3 regions of the Streptomyces pimonensis genome follow, and region 1 is predicted to be linked to each of the others. Evidence: predicted binding sites of a transcription regulator. Region 1 holds the regulator's gene; each other region holds the start of a gene.
The links. Region 1 encodes HrcA, which represses chaperone genes, less so after heat shock. Its sites were predicted from a motif close to TTNGCACTCNGNNNNNCNGAGTGCNAA; they were not measured.

Region 1 (3,273 bases):
CTCGCCCCGCAGCTTGGCCAGTTCCCGCAGGAGGCGTTCCTGCTCGGGGTCGAGCTTGGTCGGGGTCTGGACCTCGACGTGGACGACGAGGTCGCCCCGGCCGCCGCCGCGCAGGTGCGTGACGCCCCGGCCGTGCAGCGGGATCGACTGGCCGGACTGGGTGCCGGGCCGGATGTCGATCTCCTCCATGCCGTCCAGCGTCTCCAGCGGCACCTTGGTGCCGAGGGCCGCCGCCGTCATCGGGAGGGTGACCGTGCAGTGCAGGTCGTCGCCGCGCCGCTGGAACTGCGCGTGGGGGAGCTCGTGGATCTCCACGTACAGGTCACCGGCGGGACCGCCGCCGGGCCCGACCTCGCCCTCGCCGGCCAGCTGGATCCGGGTGCCGTTGTCGACACCGGCCGGGATCTTGACCGTGAGGGTGCGCCGGGAACGGATCCGGCCGTCGCCCGCGCACTCCGGGCACGGGGTGGGGACGACGGTGCCGAAGCCCTGGCACTGCGGGCAGGGGCGGGAGGTCATGACCTGGCCCAGGAAGGACCGCGTGACCTGCGAGACCTCACCTCGGCCCCGGCACATGTCACAGGTCTGCGCGGTGGTGCCCGGAGCGGCGCCCTCGCCGCTGCAGGTCGTGCAGACGACGGCCGTGTCGACCTGGATGTCCTTGGTCGTGCCGAACGCGGCCTCGTCGAGCTCGATGTCGATGCGGATCATCGCGTCCTGGCCCCGGCGGGTGCGCGAGCGCGGCCCGCGCTGCGACGCCGTGCCGAAGAACGCGTCCATGATGTCGGAGAAGTTGCCGAAGCCACCGGCCCCGAAGCCGCCCGCGCCGCCACCGCCGGCCTGCGAGAGGGGGTCGCCGCCGAGGTCGTAGACCTGCTTCTTCTGCGGGTCCGACAGCACCTCGTAGGCCGCGTTGATCTCCTTGAACCGCTCCTGCGTCTTCGGATCAGGATTGACGTCCGGATGCAGCTCGCGGGCGAGCCGCCGGAAGGCCTTCTTGATCTCCTCCTGCGAAGCGTCGCGGCGCACGCCGAGTACGGCGTAGTAGTCCGTGGCCACTACGACTCCGCCAGGATCTGTCCGACGTACCGTGCCACTGCGCGTACCGCTCCCATCGTTCCCGGGTAGTCCATGCGGGTCGGTCCGACCACGCCGAGCTTGGCAACCGCCTCGCCGCCCGAACCGTAGCCCACCGACACGACGGACGTGGAGTTGAGTCCCTCGTAGGCGTTCTCGTGCCCGATGCGCACGGTCATGCCCGAATCCCCCGCCTCACCAAGCAACTTGAGGAGCACGACCTGCTCCTCGAGCGCCTCCAGGACGGGCCGGATCGTGAGGGGGAAGTCATGTCCGAAGCGGGTGAGATTGGCGGTGCCGCCGATCATCAGCCGCTCCTCGTTCTCCTCGACGAGCGTCTCCAGGAGAGTGGAGAGCACCGTCGAGACCGTACCGCGGTCCTCGGCCTCGAACGCCTCGGGGAGGTCCTCCACCAGGCTCGGCACATCGGCGAACCGACGTCCCGCGACCCTGCTGTTCAGGCGGGCCCGCAGGTCCGCCAGGGAGGACTCGCCGAACGGCGCCGGGCAGTCGACCATACGCTGCTCCACCCGGCCGGTGTCCGTGATCAGCACCAGCATCAGCCGCGCGGGGGCGAGGGACAGCAGTTCCACGTGCCGCACGGTGGAGCGGGTCAGCGACGGGTACTGCACGACGGCGACCTGCCGGGTCAGCTGCGCGAGCAGCCGCACGGTCCTGGCCACCACGTCGTCGAGGTCGACGGCACCGTCGAGGAAGTTCTGGATGGCCCGCCGCTCCGGCGGGCTCATGGGCTTGACGCCGGCCAGCTTGTCGACGAACAGGCGGTAGCCCTTGTCGGTGGGGATGCGTCCGGCGCTGGTGTGCGGCTGGGCGATGAAGCCCTCGTCCTCCAGGGCCGCCATGTCGTTGCGCACGGTGGCCGGGGAGACGCCGAGGTTGTGCCGCTCGGTGAGCGCCTTGGAGCCGACGGGCTCCTCGGTGCCCACGTAGTCCTGGACGATGGCGCGCAGCACCTGGAGCCTGCGTTCACTGAGCATCGCGCACACCTCCAGAAGCCTTCCGCGCGGTACCTTCCCTGTTCGCCTGGCACTCTTCGTACGCGAGTGCCAGACTTTCCCGCCCAGTGTACGGCCGGTGGGTGCACCCCGGGCAAGGCCGGTCCCCGCGCCGTCGCGCCGGGCGGTGCCGTCCCCCGATAGCGTCCCGGTATGACCGTGACTTGGGAAGAGCCGGGATGGGAGCGAGTGGCAGCCGGGGTGGGACGGCGCCGACTGCCGGTGTGGGACTGCACGGTGGGGCTCGTCGTGGGCCCGGTCGGCCTGCTGCTCGTCGACGCGGGCTCCGGTCCGGGCGAGGGCGCACGGTTGCGGACGGAGGTGCAGGCGCTCACCGGTCGTCGTGTGACGCATCTCGCGCTCACCCACCCCCACTTCGACCACGTCCTCGGGGCGGCGGCGTTCGCGGGCGCGGAGGTGTTCGGCGCGGTGGGTGCGGACGCGGTGCTGACGGGCCGCGGGCGTGAGGAGCTGCGCGCGGACGCGGTGCGCCACGGGCTGGACGCGCGGGCGGCCGAGGAGGCCGTGGACGCGCTGGTCCCGCCCCGGCACGCGGTGCGCGGCGAGCGGACGCTCGACCTGGGCGGCGGCCGTCAGGTGCTGCTGGCGGACGTGGGCCCCGGGCACACCGCCCACGACCTCGCGGTCCTGGTCCCCGGCGACCCGGAGGTGGTGTTCTGCGGCGACCTGGTCGAGGAGTCGGGCGAGCCGCAGGCCGGCCCCGACGCCGTGCCGTCCCACTGGCCGGCCGCCCTGGACCGGTTGCTGGAGCTGGGCGGTGAGGACGCGCGGTACGTCCCCGGCCACGGCGCGGTGGTGGACGCGGCGTTCGTCCGGGCCCAGCGCGACGCCCTGGCGGCCCGTTTCGGCGTGTCGGACTGATCACCGCGGGCGGGATCCTCGTATCGTCGTCAGAATGCGCCAGTACTCCGCCGATCTGACCCCTCCGTGGAAGAAACCGCAGCCCGTCCCCGAGGTCGCGGCCGAGCCGGGCCTGGTGGTCGAGGAACCCGGTACCGGCTTCTGCGGCGCGGTGATCCGCTGCGAGGCGGGCACGGTGACCCTGGAGGACCGCTTCGGGAAGCACCGGGTGTTCCCGCTGGAGCCGCGGGGTTTCCTGCTGGAGGGCCGCGTGGTGACGCTGGTGCGGCCGTCCGCCGGTCCGGTGCGTCCCGCCCGT
Region 2 (3,273 bases), on a different contig from region 1:
TCACCATCGACGACGGCGCCGAGAAGGACCCGGCGTTCCTGCGGATGATGAGCGAGCTGAAGGTCCCCTACAGCGCCTTCCTCAGCGACTACCTGGTCAAGGAGGACTACGGCTACTTCAGGCAGATGCGGGACCGGGACGTCGCCCTGCACAACCACACCCTCCACCACCCCTACCTGCCGGCCCTGTCCTACGCCCGCCAGAAGCGTGAGATCTGCGGCATGCAGGAGGTCATCGAGGAGCGCTACGGCGAGCGCCCCGTCCTCTTCCGCCCGCCCTACGGCAACTACGACAAGGCCACCCTGCGCGCCGCCAAGGCCTGTGGGATCACCCACGTCCCCCTCTGGAACGAGGAGGTCTTCGTCGACCGCTGGGAGTACCGCGAGTGGGACCGCGAACTGCGCCCCGGCGACATCGTCCTCAGCCACTTCCGGGGCCGCGGGGACTGGAAGGGCACGATGCCGGACATGGTCCGCCGCTTCCTGGACAAGGCCACGGCGGAGGGGTACGCGGTGGCCCGCCTGGAGGACTACCTGTGAGGGGCCGTCTCCTGGCGGGCGCCGCCGCCCTGCTGGCCGTGGTCGCCGGATGCGGTCCGTCGGGCGGGACGCAGGACGGCGCGGGCCGGTCGCCCGGAGCCGGTCCGGCGCCGGGGACCGGCGCCCTCCCGCCCGTCGTCGACCGCGTCCCGACCCGTGACCGGGTCGTCTTCCTCACCTACGACGACGGAGCCGAACGCGACCCCCGCTTCGTCGACCTGGTGCGCGAGCGCCGGCTGCCCGTCAGCCTGTTCCTCACGGACAGCGTGGTGGGCCCCGGGTACGCCCACTTCGCCCGGCTGCGCTCGGTCGGCGCGAGCCTGCAGAACCACACCCTCGACCATCCCGCCCTGCGCGGTCTGCCGTACGCCGGCCAGCGCGCCGAGATCTGCGGCCAGCAGCGCAAGCTCGCGTCCCGCTTCGGCGTCCGCCCCCGCCTCTTCCGCCCGCCCTACGGTGCGTACGACACCACCACCCTGCGGGCCGCCGCGGACTGCGGCATCGCGGCGGTGGTGCTGTGGCGGGTCACCCTGGAGCCCGACGGCCACCTCACCTACGCCGACGGCCCCCGCCACCTGAGCCCCGGCGACATCATCGCCGTACCGTCGGGCGAGGCCCCGGCCCTGTCGTTGGCGGAACGGACGACACGGGTGCTGGACGAACTGGCGGAGCGGGGGCTGAGGGTGGGCAGGCTGGAGGACCACGTCGGGCAGACCGGTCCGTCGGCGGTTCCTGGCGAGCACCGCTCACCTCTCAGCCCGTCCGGCGTTTGAGGACGAGGCCCGTTCAGGGCCGAAGCGGGGCCTGGGGGCGGCAGCCCCCGGTGACGGTCACCGCAACGCCGTCGGCTGCACACCCCGGTGCGAACGACGCCCCCACCCCGCGACGCGCCGCAGGCAATTGGCACTCCGCTTGACCGAGTGCTAATCGCAGTCATAGTCTCAGGTCTGGCACTCCCCCCTGGAGAGTGCCAAACACGCGACGGGCAGGTCCGGCACCCGCGACGACGGATCCACCTGGTCGCCACCTCAGACAGTTAACCCCGTGAGATCTCCGAAGGGGGAGGTCGGATCGTGACGACCGCCAGCTCCAAGGTTGCCATCAAGCCGCTCGAGGACCGCATCGTGGTCCAGCCGCTCGACGCCGAGCAGACCACGGCTTCGGGCCTGGTCATTCCGGACACCGCCAAGGAGAAGCCCCAGGAGGGCGTCGTCCTGGCCATCGGTCCGGGCCGCTTCGAGGACGGCAAGCGCGTCGAACTCGACGTGAAGGTCGGCGACGTCGTTCTGTACAGCAAGTACGGCGGCACCGAGGTCAAGTACAACGGCGAGGAGTACCTCGTCCTCTCGGCCCGCGACGTCCTCGCGATCGTCGAGAAGTAAGGGGGGATCCGGGGGCCACCCCGGACAACCCGACCTCGTAGCAAGCACTTTTGCTCGAACCACTGCGCCCCTGGCCCCAGCATCCGACAAGGACCGGGCGCCCGGGGCGCAGTGATTTCACCCAGAATTCCGAGAGGGCTCCCGCTGCCATGGCGAAGATCCTGAAGTTCGACGAGGACGCCCGTCGCGCCCTCGAGCGCGGCGTCAACAAGCTTGCCGACACGGTGAAGGTGACGATCGGCCCGAAGGGCCGCAACGTCGTCATCGACAAGAAGTTCGGCGCCCCCACCATCACCAACGACGGTGTCACGATCGCCCGCGAGGTCGAGATCGAGGACCCGTACGAGAACCTCGGCGCGCAGCTGGTGAAGGAGGTGGCGACCAAGACCAACGACATCGCGGGTGACGGCACCACCACCGCCACCGTGCTGGCCCAGGCGCTGGTCCGCGAGGGCCTGAAGAACGTCGCCGCCGGCGCCTCCCCGGCGCTGCTGAAGAAGGGCATCGACGCCGCCGTCGCCGCGGTCTCCGAGGACCTGCTCGCCTCGGCCCGTCCGATCGACGAGAAGTCCGACATCGCCGCCGTCGCCGCGCTGTCCGCCCAGGACCAGCAGGTCGGCGAGCTCATCGCCGAGGCGATGGACAAGGTCGGCAAGGACGGTGTCATCACCGTCGAGGAGTCCAACACCTTCGGTCTGGAGCTGGACTTCACCGAGGGCATGGCCTTCGACAAGGGCTACCTGTCGCCGTACTTCGTGACGGACCAGGAGCGCATGGAGGCCGTCCTCGACGAGCCCCAGATCCTCATCACCCAGGGCAAGATCTCCTCCATCGCGGAGCTGCTGCCGCTGCTGGAGAAGGTCATCCAGGCCAACGCCTCCAAGCCGCTGCTGATCATCGCCGAGGACGTCGAGGGCGAGGCCCTGTCGACCCTGGTCGTCAACAAGATCCGCGGCACCTTCAACGCGGTCGCCGTGAAGGCCCCCGGCTTCGGTGACCGCCGCAAGGCGATGCTGCAGGACATGGCCGTCCTCACCGGCGCCACGGTCGTCTCCGAGGAGGTCGGCCTCAAGCTCGACCAGGTCGGCCTGGACGTGCTCGGCTCCGCCCGCCGCGTCACCGTCACCAAGGACGACACCACGATCGTCGACGGTGCCGGGAACAAGGAGGACGTGCAGGGTCGCGTCGGCCAGATCAAGGCCGAGATCGAGACCACCGACTCCGACTGGGACCGCGAGAAGCTCCAGGAGCGCCTCGCGAAGCTGGCCGGCGGCGTGTGCGTGATCAAGGTCGGCGCCGCCACCGAGGTGGAGCTGAAGGAGAAGAAGCACCGTCTGGAGGACGCCATCTCC
Region 3 (3,273 bases), on a different contig from region 1:
AGGCGGAGGGCTGCTCGCCGGTGTCCACCGCGTACAAGGCGGGACACGACGTCGTACGTCCGCAGAAGCCGGACACGATCGCCAAGTCGCTGGCGATCGGCAACCCGGCGGACGGGCCGTACGTCCTGGACATCGCGCGTCGCACGGGCGGTGCGGTGGAGGACGTGGACGACGAGCAGATCGTCGAGGCGATCAGGCTGCTCGCGCGCACGGAGGGGATCTTCGCGGAGACGGCGGGGGGCGTGACCGTGGGGGTCACCAGGAAGCTCCTCGAGAGCGGGGCGCTCGACCCGTCCCTGAGCACGGTCGTGCTGAACACGGGAGACGGCCTCAAGACGCTGGACGCGGTGGCCGGTACCGGGCTGACCGCGACGATCCGGCCCAGTCTGGAGTCGTTCCGTGAAGCCGGCCTGGTCTGAGCCGTTCGTCCGCGGGGCCGTTCCGGCCGGTCGCGCCCCCGTGGCGGCAGCCGCATGTCACCCACAGCCCCGTGCCCCCCAGTGTGTCGTCCTTCCGGAGGTCCTGTCGTGAGCGTCACTGTCCGCATTCCGACCATCCTGCGCACCTACACCGGTGGGCAGGCCGAGGTGAGCGCCGAGGGGGCCACCCTGGGGGAGGTCATCTCGGACCTGGAGAAGAACCACACCGGGATCGCCGCCCGGGTACTGGACGATCAGGGCAAGCTGCGGCGGTTCGTGAACGTCTACGTGAACGACGACGACGTGCGGTTCGAGCAGGGGCTCGAGACGGCCACCCCGGACGGGGCCGGCGTGTCCATCATCCCGGCGGTGGCCGGCGGCTGACCATTACCTCCGGTAATGACGGTGGCCGGGGGTCCGGCGTATTGCCCCCTCCGCGAGAGAAGCGGAGGGGGCAATTCCATGAGGTTGAGCGCGGTAGAGTTGGGGAACGCGCTCCCGATCCGCTGATCGGGAACACCGAATTCCTGCCTCGGGCCGACTGGATGCAGCCAAAGTGCGGGCCCCTTTCGCGGCGTTCGTACCCTTTGCATGGCCCGAATTGCCCCGGATTCAGGTGAATTCTCGCCACCTCCCAGACCGGCGTCGTCCGGATTTCTCGTCCGATTGACCTGTTGCAGACGGCAGTTGGACAGATACATTCGGCCGCGGTCGACGCGTTCCGGCGCACGCCCCCAACCGTTGGGGGGTGAGGTCTGACCCGGGTCCGCGAAGTGCGGATCTGTGCAAGGGCCAGTAATAGGGGAGTTAGGCATGGCTCAGGGCACCGTCAAGTGGTTCAACGCGGAGAAGGGGTACGGCTTCATCGCGGTCGACGGTGGTGCGGATGTTTTCGTCCACTACAGCGCGATTCAGATGGACGGCTACCGCACCCTCGAAGAAGGCCAGCGGGTCGAGTTCGAGATCTCGCAGGGTCAGAAGGGCCCGCAGGCCGACATGGTTCGTCTCAGCGCCTGAACGCGCTACCTGCCGCAAGCGTCTTCTGCCGACGAAGGGCCCGCGACCTCCCGGGGGGCGGGCCCTTCGCCGTGCCCGCGTACGGCCGGACGGTGTTCGCGCGCGGCTGAGCGCGCCCGCGACTCCTCGAAGGCGCTTGCACTCGCATGGGTCGAGTGCTAATCATTGGCGTTAGCACTCTGAAGGTGAGAGTGACAACGAAGGACCGGGTCGGTGAGGCCCGCGGGCCGTGTGGTGCAAGGAACCACGGGGTCGGCGAGCCGTCCGTCGCGGGCGCGGGCGCGGTCCGAAGGAATCACCCCCAGTCCTGGAGGGACCACTTCACATGGCCAAGATCATCGCGTTCGACGAGGAGGCGCGGCGCGGCCTCGAGCGCGGCATGAACCAGCTCGCGGACGCCGTCAAGGTGACGCTCGGCCCCAAGGGCCGCAACGTCGTCCTCGAGAAGAAGTGGGGCGCCCCCACGATCACCAACGATGGTGTGTCCATCGCCAAGGAGATCGAGCTCGAGGACCCGTACGAGAAGATCGGCGCCGAGCTGGTCAAGGAAGTCGCCAAGAAGACGGACGACGTCGCCGGTGACGGTACGACCACCGCGACCGTTCTCGCCCAGGCCCTGGTCAGGGAGGGCCTGCGCAACGTCGCCGCCGGCGCCAACCCGATGGCTCTGAAGCGCGGCATCGAGAAGGCCGTCGAGGCCGTCTCCGCCGCCCTGCTGGAGCAGGCGAAGGACGTCGAGACCAAGGAGCAGATCGCCTCCACGGCCTCCATCTCCGCCGCCGACACCCAGATCGGCGAGCTCATCGCCGAGGCCATGGACAAGGTCGGCAAGGAAGGCGTCATCACCGTCGAGGAGTCCCAGACCTTCGGTCTGGAGCTGGAGCTCACCGAGGGTATGCGCTTCGACAAGGGCTACATCTCGGCGTACTTCGCCACCGACATGGAGCGTATGGAGGCCGTCCTCGACGACCCGTACATCCTGATCGCGAACTCCAAGATCTCCAACGTCAAGGACCTGCTCCCGCTCCTGGAGAAGGTCATGCAGTCGGGCAAGCCGCTGCTGATCATCGCCGAGGACGTCGAGGGCGAGGCCCTGTCGACCCTGGTCGTCAACAAGATCCGCGGCACCTTCAAGTCCGTCGCCGTCAAGGCCCCGGGCTTCGGCGACCGCCGCAAGGCCATGCTCGGCGACATCGCCATCCTCACGGGCGGCGAGGTCATCTCCGAGGAGGTCGGCCTCAAGCTGGAGAACGCCACGCTCGACCTGCTGGGCAAGGCCCGCAAGGTGGTCATCACCAAGGACGAGACCACCATCGTCGACGGTGCCGGCTCGGCCGACCAGGTCCAGGGCCGCGTGAACCAGATCCGCGCCGAGATCGAGAACAGCGACTCGGACTACGACCGCGAGAAGCTGCAGGAGCGCCTGGCGAAGCTCGCCGGCGGTGTCGCGGTCATCAAGGCCGGCGCCGCCACCGAGGTGGAGCTCAAGGAGCGCAAGCACCGCATCGAGGACGCCGTCCGCAACGCGAAGGCGGCCGTCGAGGAGGGCATCGTCGCCGGTGGTGGCGTGGCCCTGCTGCAGGCCACCCAGGTCTTCGAGAAGCTGGAGCTCGAGGGTGACGAGGCGACCGGCGCCCAGGCCGTGAAGCTCGCGCTCGAGGCCCCGCTGAAGCAGATCGCCGTCAACGCCGGCCTCGAGGGCGGCGTCGTGGTGGAGAAGGTGCGCAACCTCACCCCGGGCCACGGCCTGAACGCCGCGACCGGCGAGTACGTCGACCTGGTCAAGGAAGGCATCATCGACCCGGCGAAGGTGACCCGTTCCGCGCTGCAGAACGCC

Region 2: groES (co-chaperone GroES) is a predicted target of HrcA. The motif match lies at 1,440-1,466, and genes of this name have one in related genera.
Region 3: groL (chaperonin GroEL) is a predicted target of HrcA. The motif match lies at 1,572-1,598, and genes of this name have one in related genera.

What each region holds. Positions count from the first base shown of each region.
Region 1 covers NZ_JAHWZY010000033.1:57,640-60,912, reverse strand. The annotation lists gene dnaJ (molecular chaperone DnaJ) at 1-1,059, opposite strand, end outside; gene hrcA (heat-inducible transcriptional repressor HrcA) at 1,059-2,075, opposite strand; gene KYY02_RS26435 (MBL fold metallo-hydrolase) at 2,247-2,975, shown strand; gene KYY02_RS26430 (DUF3097 domain-containing protein) at 3,010-3,273, shown strand, end outside.
Region 2 covers NZ_JAHWZY010000001.1:328,983-332,255, forward strand. The annotation lists gene KYY02_RS01665 (polysaccharide deacetylase family protein) at 1-539, shown strand, start outside; gene KYY02_RS01670 (polysaccharide deacetylase family protein) at 536-1,312, shown strand; gene groES (co-chaperone GroES) at 1,613-1,921, shown strand; gene groL (chaperonin GroEL) at 2,071-3,273, shown strand, end outside.
Region 3 covers NZ_JAHWZY010000001.1:24,426-27,698, forward strand. The annotation lists gene thrC (threonine synthase) at 1-419, shown strand, start outside; gene KYY02_RS00135 (ubiquitin-like small modifier protein 1) at 528-803, shown strand; gene KYY02_RS00140 (cold-shock protein) at 1,233-1,436, shown strand; gene groL (chaperonin GroEL) at 1,762-3,273, shown strand, end outside.